One region of the Shewanella sp. S23-S33 genome, then DNA from elsewhere that is predicted to be linked to it. Evidence: predicted binding sites of a transcription regulator. Region 1 holds the regulator's gene; each other region holds the start of a gene.
The links. The regulator MetJ, encoded in region 1, represses methionine synthesis genes. The targets are predictions, from matches to a motif close to TAGACGTCTAGACGTCTA.
Positions count from the first base shown of each region.

Region 1 (4,526 bases):
GCAGCAAGATTAATCCCAGTGGATTTAATCAAAGCTTTACTCGAACTGACTAAACCGACTAACTCAACACTGGCTTCGAGTTCATGGTCCAATGATGGTGAAACCGACTTAAACAGATCGATCCAAGCCTCACCGATATTACCCACACCGAGCAGCAGGACGCCAATGCGTTTACGCGGGCCAGCGCAGCGACGGTGAACTTTTTGGGTTAACAGATTCACCTGTGACTGGGGCACTAACGTCACTAAACTTAAATCGCCACTGAACAAAGGTTTAGCATCACGGCTCAGTAAACGGGCGAAACTGCGACGATAATGTTCGGCGTCGGCACTTACTAATGCGACTAAACCAAAATCTGTGTTGATCTGCTGATCACTAATCCCTAATGCTTCTGCCTCGGCATCGAGTAATCTTTGAACTTGTTTTTGATTCTCAGCGGTATAGGCAAGTTCAACCCTTTGATGGGCAGAGGTCCAATGGGCCAATGGCGTTAAACCCGCGGCGATCAATAGATCTAATAAACGAGTTAATTCACCCGTGAGTTTAAAGCCGAACAGCACAACAGCATTAAGGTTAGTCACCACAGGTGCGCTCGCCGACGAACTGTGGGGAGCGATCAAGGTAAAGTCGGTGTGGGATGCATAACTTGAGCGTACCGCTAAACTCACTTCGGTATTAAACAAAGGCTGCAGAGTGCGCGAATGTAATACTGGCGAGCCTAAACGCGCTAGGCGATCGGCTTCGGCAAGTGACATGCTTTTCAGTAACTTGGCATCGTTGATTTTATTAGGATCGGCGTTGAACACCCCTTCCACATCGGTCCAAATGGTCACGCGCTCGATATCGGCGAGACTAGCAATCAGGCTGGCGCTAAAATCTGAACCATTACGACCAAGTAACAGGGTATCGCCACGCTCGTTAGCGCAGATAAAACCTGTGATCACTAAGCGTTCATTGGGATGCGCGGCTAATAGGGCTTGTACTTTAGCGCGGGATTCTTGTACCCGAATTTGTGGCACAGCGGCTTCATCGGCCACTAAAATTGAACAGGCATCCACATGGCTTGCCGCCACGCCAGATTCGCGCAGTAGCGCCGCCATTAAACGTGCCGACCAACGTTCGCCAAAGCTCACCACATGGTTGATTTGGTATTCATTGCGCTCATCTAAGGACAACAAGCTGATGAGTTGCGCTTTATCAGTGGCCAAACGCTCACGCAGATCGCGGGCTTGTTCATTCGACAACAACTGCTCAATCAACCCCTGTTGGTAGCTGATCAGCACTTGTAATTCTTCTTGCCATAGCTGACCCGCATCACGCAGCGCTAATAATTTATACAGGAAATTCGTGCTTTTACCCGCCGCAGAGACCACCACGAGATCATCACTATGACCGTGGGTTAACAGGATATGGGCGACTCGGCGATAACAATCGGCATCCGCTAAACTGGAGCCACCAAATTTATGTAAGTGACAACGTGCCATCTATTATTCCTCTACTGACAAGCCGCAACGGCGGCTAATCCTGCTTGAATATCTGCAACTAAATCGGCGGCATCTTCAATACCCACCGATAGACGCAATAAGGTGTCCTTAATACCAGCCTCGAAGCGCGCCTGCGGCTCCATGGCTCTGTGGGTCATAGTGGCGGGCACTGCCACTAAACTTTCGACGCCACCTAAACTTTCCGCCACACTAAATAAGCTGAGTGCACCTAAAAAGGCCACCACTTCGGCCTCGCCGCCTTTGAGCTCAAAGCTCAGCATAGCGCCAAAGCCCTGTTGTTGCTTGGCCGCAATGGCGTGACCTGGGTGATCCGCAAGACCTGGATAATAGACTTTGCTCACCACAGGGCTTTGCGTTAATACCTCAATAATACGCTGGGCATTGGTTTGATGCTCGCGAATACGCACAGCTAAGGTACGTAGGCCGCGCAGGGTCAGATAACTGTCGAAGGCCGACCCCGTTAAGCCTAGAGTGTTCGACCACCAATGTAAGCTTTCGCCGATTTGCGCGTCTTTGGCGACCACAGCGCCGCCGACCACATCGCTATGACCATTGATATATTTAGTGGTGGAGTGGATAACGATATCCGCGCCTAACAATAGGGGTTGTTGCAATATTGGCGATAAAAAAGTGTTATCGACCACCACCAGCGCGCCGACACCATGGCTCGCCTTAGCAATGGCTTCGATATCCACCACACGCAATAACGGGTTCGATGGGGTTTCGAGCCACACCATCTTAGGATTCTGCGCAATGGCGCCGGCTAACGCTTGGCTGTCGGTTTGGTCGACCACAATGAGCTTAAACTGGCCTTTCTTCGCCAAGTTGGTAAATAAACGGTAGGAACCGCCGTAACAATCGTGGGGCACGACCAATAGGTCATCGGGGCCGAGCAAAGTAGTCACTAAGGTGATGGCCGCCATGCCAGTGCATGTCACTATGCCAGTCGCCCCCTTTTCTAATTGCGCTAATGCTTCGCCTAAAATGCAGCGCGTTGGGTTGCCTGAACGACTGTAATCGAATTCGCGGGGATTTTTATGACCATCGAAGGCGTAATTAGTCGACAAATAAATCGGTGGCACAACTGCGCCATATTGAGTATCGCTTTCGATACCCTGACGCACTGCCAGTGTGGCTAATTGACGCTCTGCCATGGGGGGACTCCTAAATTCGGTAGACTGATAGAGATGTCTGGACGTCTAAATGTACCTAAGCCCAACGCCATCGTCAATAGGCGTGAAGACGTTTAGACGTCTGAACATAAAGAAATCTGTTTGCAATCACAAAGAAATAGTAGCAATAATTTGACTGTTCTTTGTAAGGGTTTAAAATCTGCCCCGAATTTAGCGTTATAACAGGTGAGTCAATGACTGAATGGAATGGGGAATACATCAGCCCCTATGCTGAACATGGCAAGAAGAATGAACAAGTAAAAAAAATTACTGTGTCTATTCCGCTCAAAGTGCTTAAGGTCCTCACGGACGAACGTACTCGTCGTCAGGTCAATAATTTGCGTCACGCCACCAACAGCGAGCTGTTGTGTGAGGCATTTTTGCACGCCTACACTGGCCAGCCATTGCCCAACGATGAAGATCTGTCAAAAGATAACCCAGACAGCATTCCTGCAGAAGCCAAGTTGTTGATGGATCAAATGGGAATCGAGTGGGAAGACATGGAATAGCGACTCGTCGCTTTTAAAGTCATATCACAGTGCTCATCAATAGGGATCGTTAACGATCCCTTTTTGTTTATACCCAAGCGACTTCAAACTTTAAATTTCACCATCTTGAGGTGGTTTGGGATATAGGAAATCCTATGTTTTCTATGATAGATCCACAGACACTCGCCTTAGCCTCGCTGGTCGTGTTTCTGGGCGCATTAACCCAAAGTCTTATTGGGTTTGGGCTTGCGGTTGTCGCCAGTCCTTTGCTGTATATCGTCGATCCACAACTTGTACCTGCGCCTGTTATTGCTATGGGTTTCTCCATCGCCCTGCTGACCTTAGTGCGTGAACGCGGTCACTTAGAATTCAATGGCTTGCAATATGCGCTCCTAGGTCGCGTGCCCGGCGGTTTTATCGGCGCGAGTTTATTGCTGTTTGCGCCTCAACCCATACTCGGTTTATCCATCGCCGCCATTGTGACTGTCGCAGTGATCCTCAGCCTGTATAAATTCAGCCTGCCAGTGAATAAGAAAACCCTCTTCGGTGCGGGCGTGGTTTCAGGGATCTTCGGCAATATCGCCGCGATTGGTGGCCCGCCGATGGCGATTTTATTGGCAGGCAAAGATGCCTCGCAGTTTCGTGCTGCCCTGTCGGCCTTCTTCATTTTTAGCTCCATGATTGCATTGGTCATTTTAGCGATCACTGGCTTATTAGAATTAAAACATCTGTGGCTGTCGTTGATGCTGCTCCCCTCAGTGATTTTAGGTTACTTAGTCGCAGGACGATTAGTGGGCCGTGTCGATAAAGAGAAGACAAAGATGGCGACGTTAGTCCTGTGCAGTATCAGCGCCTTAGTGCTAACGGTGAAGTCGGTTATCGAGTTATTACCCCAATAAGCGTCCTGCTTGTACTGGCAAACCTTCTCAAGATTCAAACAATAAAAAAGCACTGACATTGCCAGTGCTTTTTCTTTATCTATCAATATGTAAAGCCAGATTACACTCAGCTTAAATAGCTTTGCCCTGCGTACACAATAAAGTGTCTTAAGGCGAGTACGCCCGTTAAGCTCGCACAAGCCACCATGATCATCGCCCCCTTAGTGTGGCGAGTCGCGGCGGGTAGCAGCATAAACAGCAATGGAATACCAAAACCTATACCGACAACGCCTATCCAGAACACGCTTGCCCATAGCCCAGAAGTTAACGATGCTAAGGCCGCTGCCGCCGCGCCGCCCTTGAAGTACAAGGCGCAGAACAGCATGAACAGGAACAGGATTTCAATCACCATCACAGGCAATTCTAAACCGTGCATCTTCACTAAGGTTTTGTCGTGGCTGTCAGTCTTAAACATCAGCAAAG
Region 1 covers NZ_JBHFFD010000061.1:79,337-83,862, reverse strand. The annotation lists gene ACHA99_RS16395 (bifunctional aspartate kinase/homoserine dehydrogenase II) at 1-1,484, opposite strand, end outside; gene metB (cystathionine gamma-synthase) at 1,496-2,659, opposite strand; gene metJ (met regulon transcriptional regulator MetJ) at 2,872-3,186, shown strand; gene ACHA99_RS16380 (sulfite exporter TauE/SafE family protein) at 3,321-4,064, shown strand; gene nrfD (NrfD/PsrC family molybdoenzyme membrane anchor subunit) at 4,171-4,526, opposite strand, start outside.

Region 2 (4,526 bases), on a different contig from region 1:
AGAAGGCGGTAAAGAATGCCTTCGAATATTTGTCTATGTTCAGGTTTATCATAAACATGGCCTGTGCTGTTCATTAAATGAAATAGCGTTTCCCTGCGTGCATTGGTTAGTATCAATCTTGGCATGCTCTCTAAAAATCATTCTCGAAAGCTCAATAGACCCTAGATGAAGTCAGAAACATTAAAGGTGCTAGCGTATAAGGCTACAGAATGAGCCATTGTCCGTTTGGATAAGTACCAATATAACCAAAGGGTATTCTTCCACAGAGATACCAAGATAGGCGTTCACTCGTAAAGGCTGAAAGTTTAACGTCAGCTAGGAGCAGTGTTGCGAGCGTATTAGCGTCATCGGATGTCAGCGCGCATATTTCTGCAACGGGAATAATTTTCCAAGTGGCGAGGTAAGCTGACTTAGCAATTTCATCGACTTCGCTGTCAGAAATCCAAGCATGCACATCATTTACTACTGCCTTTGTTTTTAACGAATTAGCCAAGTCATGATCTGTTACACACAGGCTTTCATATTGGATTTCGTAAGGTGTTTCAAAAAAGGCTTCAGGATCGGATTCAAGAAAAGCGGCGATCTCCTCTAATGTGCCGTATGTCTTTGCTGTTTCCTCTGGCTGACCTACGTTGGCTGCCCATGCACAAGATTGAAGTTGCTGTAATAAGATGGCGTTATCGGTCATGGGGTCAGTGCACTCTAATAGTCTATGTATATGCTGTTTTTTATCTTGCCATATTTGTCTTAGCATTATTAATCTAACTAAATGTCAGACATAAAAAAACCGCAGGGTAGCGGTTTTTTATGGGTCTTAAGTGTAAAAATTGAAATGAATTAAGACTATAGACCCGCGTCAGCGCGCAATATTTCGGCTTTATCAGTCGCTTCCCATGGGAATTCGCTGCGACCAAAGTGGCCATAAGCGGCGGTCGCTTGATAAATTGGACGTGCTAAATCTAGCATGGCCGTTAAACCGTATGGGCGCAGTTCAAAGTGTTGACGTACTAACTTGATCAGCACTTCTTCAGACACTTTACCGGTACCGAAGGTCTCGATGCTGATAGAGGTCGGCTCTGCCACACCAATAGCGTAAGACACTTGGATTTCACAGCGATCAGCAAGACCTGCTGCAACTATGTTTTTTGCCACATAACGGGCAGCGTATGCTGCGCTACGGTCCACTTTTGATGGATCTTTACCAGAGAATGCGCCACCACCATGACGGGCCATGCCGCCGTAGGTGTCAACGATGATCTTACGACCCGTTAAGCCGCAATCACCTACTGGACCACCGATAACAAAACGGCCAGTTGGATTGATAAAGAACTTAGTATCTTTGTTTAACCATTGAGCCGGTAATACAGGCTTGATAATGGTTTCCATCACGCCTTCAATTAAGTCGGCTTGTGAAACGTCATCTCTGTGCTGAGTCGATAACACAACTGCATCGATACCGACAATTTTGCCATCATCATAGGCAAAAGTGACTTGGCTTTTCGCATCTGGGCGTAACCAAGGTAGCGTGCCATTTTTACGCACTTCAGACTGACGTTTCACTAATGCGTGGGCATAGGTGATAGGTGCAGGCATCAGAATGTCGGTTTCGTTGTTGGCATAGCCAAACATTAACCCTTGATCGCCTGCACCTTGCTCTGCAGGGTCTGCGCGGTCTACACCTTGATTGATGTCGGGTGATTGCTTACCAATGGCGTTTAATACTGCGCACGAGTCTGCATCAAACCCCATATCTGAATGGGTATAACCAATTTCACGCACCGTTTTACGGGTGATTTCTTCAATATCAACCCAGGCAGAAGTCGTGACTTCGCCACCGACTAATACCATGCCAGTTTTGACATAAGTTTCACACGCCACGCGTGCTTTTGGATCTTGAGCCAGAATTGCATCTAGCACAGCATCAGAAATCTGATCTGCAATCTTATCGGGATGACCTTCTGAGACCGACTCAGAAGTAAACAAGTGCTTTGCCATAGTAGGAAAATCTCGTCGTTAGCATTCAAACGTGTAGAAGCATCTACATCTAGACGGCTATTTTAGTTTAAATCCGATTGCCGATCACCCCCGATAATAAAAAATCCTCTCAGATTGTGACCTGAAAACGACTACTCTCAGTCATAAATAGGTTATTTTTCTTATATTTCATAGTATTAAGTTTGCTATGTTTTTGAGAAATTTATTTCTCCATTACAAGTGATCCTTGCTATGCCCTCTCAAGTAAACGCTAGCAAAGTGACCGGCTTGTTTCTGCGACTTGTATACCCAAGCGACCTGAATCCTGCATCTTCAGGTTGTTTGGGTATATATTCGCCCATCTTTTGCTGAGTGAATGGTAATTTTAGTTTGCGTCACACTGGCATGTAGGGGAAAATATGCATCCAAATTGCCCGCTAGACCCCACAAACAAGCAGGAGAGAGCATGTCTTCCCGTAAAGTACTCGCAAACGCAATCCGTGCGTTAAGTATGGATGCAGTTCAAAAAGCAAATTCAGGCCATCCCGGCGCCCCAATGGGTATGGCAGATATTGCTGAAGTGCTGTGGAATGATTTCCTTAAGCACAACCCGAACAATCCGAAATGGGTAGATAGAGATCGTTTTATCCTCTCTAACGGTCACGGTTCAATGCTGATTTACTCTTTACTTCACCTGACTGGTTATGAATTACCAATTGAAGAGCTAAAACAGTTCCGTCAATTGCATTCTAAAACCCCGGGTCACCCAGAATACGGTTACACCCCAGGTGTTGAAACCACAACGGGTCCACTCGGTGCGGGCATTAGCAATGCTGTTGGTATGGCGATTGCTGAGAAAACCTTAGCGGCACAGTTTAACCGTGATGGTCACGATATCGTTGATCACTACACTTACTGCTTCCTCGGCGATGGCTGTTTGATGGAAGGTATTTCCCACGAAGCCTGTTCATTAGCCGGTACTTTAGGTTTAGGTAAACTGATCGCATTTTGGGATGACAACGGTATTTCTATCGATGGCCATGTTGAAGGCTGGTTCACCGATGATACACCAAAACGTTTTGAAGCTTACGGCTGGCATGTGATTGCCGGTGTTGATGGTCACGATAGCGCGGCAATCCGTGCTGCTATCGAAGCGGCTAAAGCCGTTACCGATAAACCAACCATGATTTGCTGCAAAACCATTATCGGTTTTGGTTCACCCAACAAATCTGGCAGCCACGATTGTCACGGCGCGCCACTAGGCGATGCAGAAATCGCAGCCGCCCGTGAATTCCTTGGCTGGCCACATGCACCATTTGAAATCCCTGCTGACGTTTATGCCGGTTGGGATGCCAAAGAAGCCGGTGCGGCCCGTGAAGCAGCGTGGAACGAGAAGTTTGCAGCATATCGCGCTGCTCACCCAGAACTGGCTGCTGAATACGAGCGCCGTGTACTGAAAGGTGAATTACCGGCCGATTTCGAAGAAAAAGCGCAGGCATTCGTGCAAGCATCACAGGACAAAGCCGAAGGTATTGCGAGCCGTAAAGCCTCACAAAATGCTATCGGTGCATTTGGCGCTATGTTGCCTGAACTGTTAGGCGGCTCTGCTGACTTAGCGGGTTCTAACTTGACACTGTGGTCAGGTTCTAAAGGTATTCAAGACGATCCAGCTGGTAACTACATTTACTACGGCGTGCGTGAATTCGGCATGAGCGGCATTATGAACGGTGCTTCGCTGCATGGTGGTTTCATCAACTACGGCGCAACGTTCATGATGTTCATGGAATATGCTCGTAACGCAGTTCGTATGTCGGCGCTGATGGGCATTCAAAACATCTTCGTTTATACCCATGACTCTATCGGTCAAGGTGAAGATGGCCCAACGCATCAGCCAGTTGAGCAATTAGCTAACCTGCGTATGACGCCAAATATGGCCGTATGGCGTCCATGTGATGCGGCAGAAACGGCTGTTTCTTGGAAAGCTGCGATTGAGCGCCGTAATGCACCTACGTCACTGATCTTCAGCCGTCAAAACCTGAAAGCGCAAGCGCGTACCGCTGAGCAATTAGCCAACGTGGCTAAAGGTGCTTATGTACTGCAAGACTGTGCGGGTACACCAGAACTGATCCTGATCGCAACCGGTAGCGAAGTACAATTGGCAATGGATGCAGCCGCTGCACTGACTGAGCAAGGTAAACACGTTCGCGTAGTTTCTATGCCATCGACAACTGAGTTCGATAAGCAAGATGCTGCTTATAAAGAATCTGTATTACCACGTGCTGTGACTAAACGTGTGGCTATTGAAGCGGCGCATACCGATTTCTGGTACAAGTACGTCGGGTTTGAAGGCACAGTTGTGGGCATGACCACTTTTGGTGAGTCTGCACCGGGTAACGTGCTATTGAATCACTTTGGTTTCACCGTTGAAAATGTGCTGAATGCTGCAAAATCATTGGGCTAATCGCTCAAGGGATTAGATTCAATACAAAAGGTTAAACTTTTTAAGTGTTAATCTGTATAATGCGGCCTGCAATCGTTTGCAGGCCGTTTTT
Region 2 covers NZ_JBHFFD010000023.1:51,444-55,969, forward strand. The annotation lists partial or broken gene ACHA99_RS07215 (transposase) at 1-125, opposite strand, end outside; gene ACHA99_RS07220 (hypothetical protein) at 203-754, opposite strand; gene metK (methionine adenosyltransferase) at 844-1,995, opposite strand; gene tkt (transketolase) at 2,441-4,435, shown strand.
Region 2: a site for MetJ is predicted at 2,038-2,055, ahead of metK (methionine adenosyltransferase). Genes of this name have one in related genera too.

Region 3 (4,526 bases), on a different contig from region 1:
ATATCTTGATCAAAAAGGGTAATTTTGCCCTGAGTTGGGCGAACAAACCGATACAAACAGCGCAGCAAGCTAGACTTGCCCGCACCGTTAGGGCCAATCAGCCCCAGCATCTGCCCCGTTGGCAGCGTAAAGTTAATATCGGAAAGAATAGTTTTGCCATCGATACACCAGCTCAACTGGCTCACATTGAGCGCGACTGACGGGCTCAATGACGGGTTAGTGTCATTCACGGGGCTGTTAGTTTGGATTGCGGAAAGTTTCACCTAAGCGGCGCTCCTATCGAGTCCAAACCTGTATAAAAAAAGGTTGTGCATATTGTCATCTGCTCCCTCGAGTCACCCGCTCGAGAACTAAGGCTGCACGCAGCGATAACAGAAATAGGCAGGTCTCCTGACTCGTAGGGAAGAAGATTCGAGATCTTTTTCACTACTCACAGTTGCGGGCACAGTTCGGGCTGACTGACGAGCAGCTCCCCGATTCCCTATTATGTTTGGGTTGATATGCTCTTTGTTAACAACGCCACTTGAATTAAAACAACGGAGCGATTCGAACAAAGAGAGTCTATTCCCAACACCTATTTCTGCGACGTTATCACTCATTGCGCATGTAATACGCTATCTCGTTCAAACGTCAGGGAAAAGCATTATCCTACATCTATCCCATTAGGCAATGCTGTTTAAATCAGAATATTTTCATGTCAGCTTATTCTCGCCAAACGATCACGCCTACATCATAACTCCTAGGTCGTGAAATAAGGCCTCAACACCTGCGCCCACTCGGCCAATCTAAACGCCAATAGCAGGCACCCTGTTCATCTTGCAGCACATTAATGCTCACCACGGCCGCCACGGGTAAATCGAGTTGACTATAAAACCCCACCGCCCGTTCAACCCCTAGGGCACGCGCCATTAAGTGACGGATCACCCCGCCGTGGGTCACGACCCACACTTGAGTGGCTGGCATATTGTCAGCGTTTTCATTAACGGTACTGTTTTCATTACCCATTTTATGTGAGTCAAGGGTCAATCGTTCAAACTCGGCGGCGAGTATCTGGTCAATCGTCCCATTCACCCGCGACTCAAAACTTGCCATAGTTTCACCATTGGGTGGCGGAGTTTGCCAAGGGTCTTGCCAATACGCCGCTAAGCGTTCGCCCTCTTGTTGATACAGTTCATCGAGCCGACAACCGTCCCAATCACCAAAATCAATTTCCCGTAAACCCGACAAACACTGCGCCTGCAATGGCCTTGACTCAGATATCAGTGCCGCCGTCGAATGCAACTCGGCGGCAAAAGCGTGGGCAAAATCGGCGCAGCGGCGTGAAGTCGAGCTATAAATCGCGCTACACACGCTGGCCTGTGACTCAACTGCTGCCGACATTTGTTGCCAACCCTTTTTGCTTAAAGGCACATCCACACGACCCCGCAAAATGGCGCCGCCTTCACACTCACCGTGGCGCAACAATAACAATCGAACTTGTTTCATATATGCCTTTTTAGTTAGGGACTAGATACTAAGAACTAAAGCCGAGGGCCTAAATTCTTGATTCTCGATTCTCGCTCCTAATGCCTTTGACTTTCATCTTGCCCTGACAATCATAAGTCGCGTATTATGGACGTCTATACGTTTAAATGTCCAAAACAAATTTTTAAGAACAAGTATTCAAAAAATGTCGGCTGACGACAATAAAATGCACTTAGCATAACAATGGCCGATTTTTGGACTTAACTTAGCTGTATTTAAGGTAATTATTTATGACGATACCCTCTACCAAAGCCGGCCAGATATTGGCAGACATACGCAAACAGCTTGCAGAGCGCATTCTGATCTTAGACGGTGCCATGGGCACTATGATCCAAGGCTACAAGCTGGAAGAAGAGGACTATCGCGGCGAACGTTTTAAAGATTGGCATACGGATGTCAAAGGTAACAACGACCTCTTGGTCTTGTCGCAACCCCACATCATCAAACAAATTCACACCGACTACTTAAACGCCGGTGCCGACATCATTGAAACCAACACCTTTAACGCCACCACCATCGCCATGGCCGACTACGACATGCAGTCGCTGTCCGCCGAAATTAACTTAGTCGGCGCGCGACTCGCCCGTGAAGCCTGTGATGAAGCCTTTGCTGCCACAGGCATTCCACGCTACGTCGCCGGTGTGTTAGGCCCCACTAACCGTACGTGTTCGATTAGCCCTGATGTGAACGACCCAGGCTATCGCAACGTCAGCTTCGATGAGTTAGTGACTGCTTACAAAGAATCCACTAAGGCACTGATTGAGGGCGGCGCGGATATCATTATGGTCGAGACCATATTCGATACCTTAAACGCCAAAGCCGCGCTGTTTGCGATTGAATCCGTATTCGATGACTTATTCGGTAAGCATTCTAAAGACAGATTGCCGATCATGATTTCGGGCACCATTACCGATGCCTCTGGCCGCACACTGACTGGCCAAACGACCGAAGCCTTTTACAATTCCCTTCGCCATATCAAGCCCTTATCTATCGGTCTTAACTGTGCACTTGGGCCAAAAGAATTACGCCCCTATGTGGAAGAATTATCCCGCATCAGTGAGTGTTATGTGTCGGCGCATCCGAATGCAGGCCTGCCGAACGAGTTTGGCGGTTACGATGAAACCCCAGAGGACATGGCGAACGTGATCGAAGATTGGGCGCGCGAAGGCATGCTTAATATTATCGGGGGTTGTTGTGGTAGTACGCCTGAACATATCCGCGTGATCCGCGAAGCGGTGAGCCGTCACGATCCACGTATTTTGCCAGACATTCCGGTCGCTTGCCGCTTGGCCGGTTTGGAACCACTGACTATCGACGCCCAATCCCTGTTCGTTAACGTGGGTGAGCGCACCAACGTCACAGGTTCGGCCAAGTTTTTAAAGTTGATCAAAGAAGGCAAGTTTGAGCAAGCGCTCGATGTCGCCCGCGAGCAGGTCGAAAGCGGCGCGCAAATCATCGACATCAACATGGACGAAGGCATGCTCGATGGCGCCGAGATCATGCACAAGTTTTTAAACTTGATTGCCTCTGAGCCCGACATCAGCCGCGTACCTATTATGATCGACTCCTCTAAGTGGGAAGTGATCGAAGCTGGCCTCAAATGTATTCAAGGCAAGGGCATAGTTAACTCGATTTCCCTCAAAGAAGGCGAAGCCAAGTTTATTGATCAAGCCACCTTAGTGAAACGCTACGGCGCGGCGGCCATTATCATGGCATTCGACGAGCAAGGTCAGGCCGACACTAAGGCGCGTAAAATCGAAATCTGTACCCGCGCCTACCGCGTGTTGGTCGATAAAGTCGGCTTTCCGCCAGAAGACATCATCTTCGACCCGAATATTTTCGCCATCGCCACGGGTATCGATGAACACGACAACTATGCAGTCGATTTTATTGATGCCATTAAAGCGATTAAAGCCACCCTGCCCCACGCGATGATTTCGGGCGGCGTATCGAACGTGTCGTTCTCGTTCCGCGGTAACAACCCAGTGCGCGAGGCGATCCACGCCGTATTCCTGTACCACGCCATCAAAGTCGGCATGGACATGGGCATAGTCAACGCAGGTCAGTTAGCCATTTACGACGATATCGATCCTGAGCTTAAAGTGCGGGTCGAAAACGTGGTGCTTAACTTGCCCTGCCCAGTTGAAGGCTCGAGCAATACCGAGCAGTTACTTGAAATCGCAGAGAAATTCCGCGGTGATGGCGCGCAGGTGGGTAAGAAAGAAGATTTAGAATGGCGCAGCTGGCCGGTGAGCCAACGCTTATCCCATGCGCTCGTCAAAGGCATTACCGAATTTATTGATGAAGATACCGAAGCCGCTCGCCAAGAAGCGAAACGTCCGCTGGATGTGATTGAAGGCGCCTTGATGGACGGCATGAACGTGGTCGGCGACTTGTTCGGCTCCGGCAAGATGTTCCTACCACAGGTGGTGAAATCGGCGCGGGTAATGAAAAAAGCCGTGGCTTACTTAAACCCTTATATCGAGCTAGAAAAGGTCGAAGGCCAATCTAACGGCAAGATTTTGATGGTGACGGTAAAAGGCGACGTGCACGATATCGGCAAGAATATCGTCGGCGTGGTGCTCGCCTGTAACGGTTTTGAGGTATTCGATTTAGGTGTGATGGTGTCGGTGGAGCGAATTCTCGACGCCGTGAAAGAACACAATATCGATATCATCGGCATGTCGGGCCTCATCACGCCGAGTCTGGACGAGATGGTGCATAACGTGAAAACCTTCCACCGCGAAGGCTTAACAATTCCGGCGATTATCGGCGGCGCCACTTGCTCAAAAATCCACACAGCGGTGAAGATTGCGCCCCATTATCCCCATGGCGCCATTTATATCGCCGATGCGTCCCGCGCTGTACCTATGGTGAGTAAGCTCATCAACAACGAGACACGCCAAGCGACCATAGACGAAACCTATGCTGAATACGACGACATGCGCACTAAGCGCCTATCCCAAGCTAAACGCAAAGAAATAGTGTCACTCGAAGCCGCC
Region 3 covers NZ_JBHFFD010000052.1:245,349-249,874, forward strand. The annotation lists gene ACHA99_RS14705 (ABC transporter ATP-binding protein) at 1-263, opposite strand, end outside; cobalamin riboswitch at 363-539, opposite strand; gene ACHA99_RS14710 (histidine phosphatase family protein) at 760-1,485, opposite strand; gene metH (methionine synthase) at 1,755-4,526, shown strand, end outside.
Region 3: a site for MetJ is predicted at 1,613-1,630, ahead of metH (methionine synthase). Genes of this name have one in related genera too.

Region 4 (4,526 bases), on a different contig from region 1:
ACAGTACGCGTCAAGGCGAGCTAAACCTAGTCACAGGTTTAGACATCAGCCGTGGTAAGGCTGATTTTGACACTATGGCGCGCAGTAATGTGCAGCAAATGCAAAGCGCCTATCTACAAGCTACAGTGCCTTTAAGCCATACTTTAAGTTACGTTGTGGGTGGCCGTTATGCGCGTGTGACCGACGAGTTAGTCGATGGCAATGTCTATCCTAATGGCATGGATTTAGACGAAAATGCCCACGCATTCGAACTGGGTTTAAATTACCGCCCAACTGCGGAGCACAGACTCTATGTGCGCGCTGATGATAACTTCCGTTTTGCCAAAGTGGATGAGCAAGCTTATACATCGCCGGGCGTATTTGGCTTAAAGCCGCAAACAGGCCGTTCCTATGAGGCGGGTTGGGATTGGGCTGTCGCTAGTCAAACCCTGCGAGTCAGCCTATATCGTCTCGATTTAGAGGATGAAATTGTTTATGACTCGAGTGCAGTTAAACCCATAGGTGGAAATTTCAACGGTGCAAACGTAAATGCCGACGCTTCTCGTCGTTATGGCACGGGTGCCGATTGGGATTGGCAGATCACTAAAGCGCTGCAGCTAGGGCTGGAATATAACTATACCGACGCCGAATTTACCGATGGTGCTAACGATGGCAAAGAGCTGTCTTGGGTGGCAAAACACACGGGACGCGGTTATGTCAGCATGGATTTTGCTGAGCATTTCCAAGTATTTGCCGAAGCTATCTACACGGGGGATCGTTTTATCGAAGGCGATAACGCTAATCAAGGTGATAAGCTAGCAAGTTACGTGCTTGGTAATTTAGCCTTGAATTATAATCGTGATGCTTGGCTTGCCAGTCTGCGTATCGATAATGTATTCGATAAAGATTATGTTAGCGCAGGTTATTACGGTGGCGATTGGGGGGATAGTTACTATTCTGGTCGAGGTCGCGATATTCGTTTCACTGTGGGCTACCGCTTCTAAATATTAATGAGCTATCTAACTAACAAAGCCAGACTCAGTCTGGCTTTTTATTTTTTACGCTGAGTTCAAAGAATAAATCTTAAAATAGGTATAGTCTTGAATATCGTTTTAGTAGAGTGGTTTAATTGTCGTTATCTATAGTGTTAGCGGGCAGTCATTACTAAATAGGAGTAATTTATATTTTACTCTGCTGTTTATGGCTGAAATTCTTAGTATTTTAGGTATGATGTGAGCTGTAACCGAATCATCTTATTGTTAATAAACAGGTGTAAAGTGTCTTATGACTGATCTTGAGCAACAGGTTTTTACTCAAGTTAGAGCTATCATAGCGAACGAAGAGCAAGTGATTGGCCGCCGAGGAATTCTAATTCCACTCAAAAAAGCGATTCTTGCTGAAGGCGACATTCGTAATGTGATTGACATTATCTCGAGCGATCCCGCATTGGCAGCGCACATGCTTATGCGCAGTAATTCCGCACAGGCTGCTGTAGTGGAAAATCACAAAACTCGTTCGTTGAAAGAAGCTTTGATCCGCTTAGGTCAAGTTAATATCTATCGCTACGCCTTTACGTTCTATTTAAAAGAACGCCTCGATGAACTGCCACAGCCCTATAAAAAGTTGGTCCAAGGTTATTGGAAGCTGACTGAAGATATTGCAACGGATGCGGTAGATAGCTTAGCGGATATGGAAGGTGTGGAGGTTGATGCTGACGAAGTGCAAACCTTAGCTCTGTTCAGTGTGTTCGGCCAAATTATCGCACTGACCGCATTTGCCTATTTAAATGCTAATGCCGAACAGTCATTTCCTTTAAGTGTGATTAAGTCATTGATTGATAATCAACAACAGACCTTAACCATCGAAGCGTTCGAGGCGTTAGATCTCGATCAGGATCTGCGTCAAGAATTTATGATCGCCCATAATTTGCGTCAGACCCGTAATCCTAATTCATCGGGGTTGATACTGCGCCGTGTCTTGTCTATGCGTGGATTGTTGATGAATCCGCTGTAATTTGTCGATGCTATGAAATAGTCATTTGACTCAATAAACAAGCCTGCATTCGCAGGCTTTTTACTCTATGTCACCCGCATTAATTCGTCTTCTGCTGGCGGGATAAACCTTCCCTCGCCACCAGTTGTAACCAATTTTGGATCAATGCAGAGTTAGCACTGTGGCGGCGATAGGCACCAAATAGCGGTCGTTTCAGACCTTCTTGGCCGAGTTTTACCGTAGCGAGACTCAGTCCGTGTCCTTCATTAATCGACCAACTTGGCAGTGCGGCTATGCCGTCTTTACAGGCGATGCGTTGCAATAACATCATGGTTAAATCACAGGTTTTTTGCTCGCCTGCCTCTATGCCCGCAGGCTCTAAAAAGTGGCGATAAATATCTAAACGCGTCAACGGCACTGGATAACTGATAATAGGCAAGTGTGCTAATTGCTTAGGGGTGACATAGGCTTCTTTCGCTAAAGGATGATCCTTAGCAACCACTAACTTCACTTCAAAATCAAACAAATGCTGGTAGGCGAGTGAATGCCCAGGCACAGGATCTGAGGTTAAGACAATATCCAGTTCACCCATTTCTAAGGCATTGAGCGAGTCGAACAGATGACGGCTCGACAAGTCTAACTCGGCAGTTGGATGATCTTGCCTAAATTGCTCCATTACAGGCATTAACCAGCGAAAACAGCTATGGCACTCAATGCCGACACGCAACTGATTGGTTTCGGTTTCCAGCCCATTCTTCAAATCTGTCTCTGTTTCTAACACCTTAGGCAAAATCTCTTCGGCCAGATGCAACAGGCGTGCACCTTCTTGGGTGAATGACAGTGGCTTACTCTTACGCACAAAAATGGGCGAGTTAATCCTTTGCTCCAACTCCTTAATCTGGTGGGAGAGGGCGGATTGAGTGACAAAACGTTTTTTGGCTGCGCCCGCCAAACTGCCGCTTTCTTTCAGGGCCATTAAGGTTCGCAGGTGTCTTAGTTCGATCATGTTCACTCCAAGTGAATTTCGCTCATGTTGTGCTTGAAATCAATTCGGTTGCTGGCATAGAGACTAACACAATAAACTTCTAGACGTCCAGACGCCCATTGTTATTTATCAAGGCTGAAGTGCTGAAAAGTGCCAAGAGAAAACAATCTGGTGGGTGCAAGTGCCGAATGTGGCTTATCTCAAATAAAGGAAGATAGAGTATGCAATTAAATAGTCTTGGGTTTCCCCGTATTGGGCGTCGTCGTGAATTGAAATTTGCCTTAGAAAAATACTGGCGTGGTGAGAGCACTCAGGTGGAATTACGTGAAGTGGCGAGTGAACTTCGCCGCACCCATTGGCAGTGGCAAGCTGCTGCGGGCATTGAGCAAGTTCCCGTAGGTGATTTTGCCTTTTATGATCAAGTGCTGACCTTAAGCGCGACTTTAAATGCCATTCCTGAGCGTCATCGTGGTGAAGGGACAATCGATCTCGATACTTTATTCCGTGTTGCCCGCGGCAGAGCGCCAACGGGCCAAGATGCGCCTGCCTCTGAAATGACCAAGTATTTCAATACTAACTATCACTACCTGGTACCTGAGCTCAGCCAAAACCAAGAGTTTTCGATTGCCTATGAGCAGTTCTTTGATGAAGTTAGCGAAGCGCAAGCGCTAGGTTATAAAGCAAAACCTGTGCTACTCGGCCCTGTTAGCTACTTGTTCCTTGCTAAAACCGTGGGCCAAGAGTTTGATAAGTTAAGCTTATTACCTAATTTATTAACTGCTTATGCTGACATTTTGGCGCGTTTTGCTGCTCAAGGAGTGCAATGGGTACAGCTCGATGAGCCCATTCTCGCATTGGAATTGGATGGCGAATGGCAAGCGGCGATGATTGAGGCGTATCAAGCACTCAGCACTGCGAAGGTGAAGATCCTTCTTACCAGTTATTACGGTGGTATCGCTCACCATCAAGCGCTGGTATCGGCCTTGCCGGTCGCGGGGTTGCATGTCGATTTAGTCACAGCGCCGGATCAATTGGCAGTCTTTGCCAATGCGCTTGGTCAAGATCAAATTTTGTCGGCGGGTGTGGTCAATGGCCGCAACGTGTGGTCGGCAGAGGCGGATTTGATTGCCGAACGCATAGGCGCGGTTGCCTGTGATCTCGGAGATCGCTTGTGGATCGGTACTTCTTGCTCACTCCTGCACAGCCCTGTGGATTTAGAGGTGGAAGCCACGCTTGAGCCCGCGCTGCGTCAACAACTCGCGTTTGCGAAGCAAAAATTACTCGAACTGGCCAATGTGCGCCAATTGCTACTGGCACCTGAATCTATCGCGGCAAAAGAGATTGTGCAAACCTGTTTGGCACGCCGTGAGGCGAAAGCGCAGGCCGCCGACAGTCAAGTGATTGCCCGCGTTGCCGCGTTGACATCTGCCGATTATGAGCGCGTCAGTGATTTCAGCGTACGCCAAGCAGTGCAGCAGCAGAAATACCGTTTACCTCTGTTGCCGACCACCACCATTGGCTCCTTCCCACAAACACCAGCAATCCGTGGACTACGCAGTCGTTGGCGCAA
Region 4 covers NZ_JBHFFD010000069.1:13,906-18,431, reverse strand. The annotation lists gene ACHA99_RS19045 (TonB-dependent receptor) at 1-983, shown strand, start outside; gene ACHA99_RS19040 (HDOD domain-containing protein) at 1,264-1,992, shown strand; gene ACHA99_RS19035 (LysR family transcriptional regulator) at 2,072-2,977, opposite strand; gene metE (5-methyltetrahydropteroyltriglutamate--homocysteine S-methyltransferase) at 3,178-4,526, shown strand, end outside.
Region 4: a site for MetJ is predicted at 3,050-3,067, ahead of metE (5-methyltetrahydropteroyltriglutamate--homocysteine S-methyltransferase). Genes of this name have one in related genera too.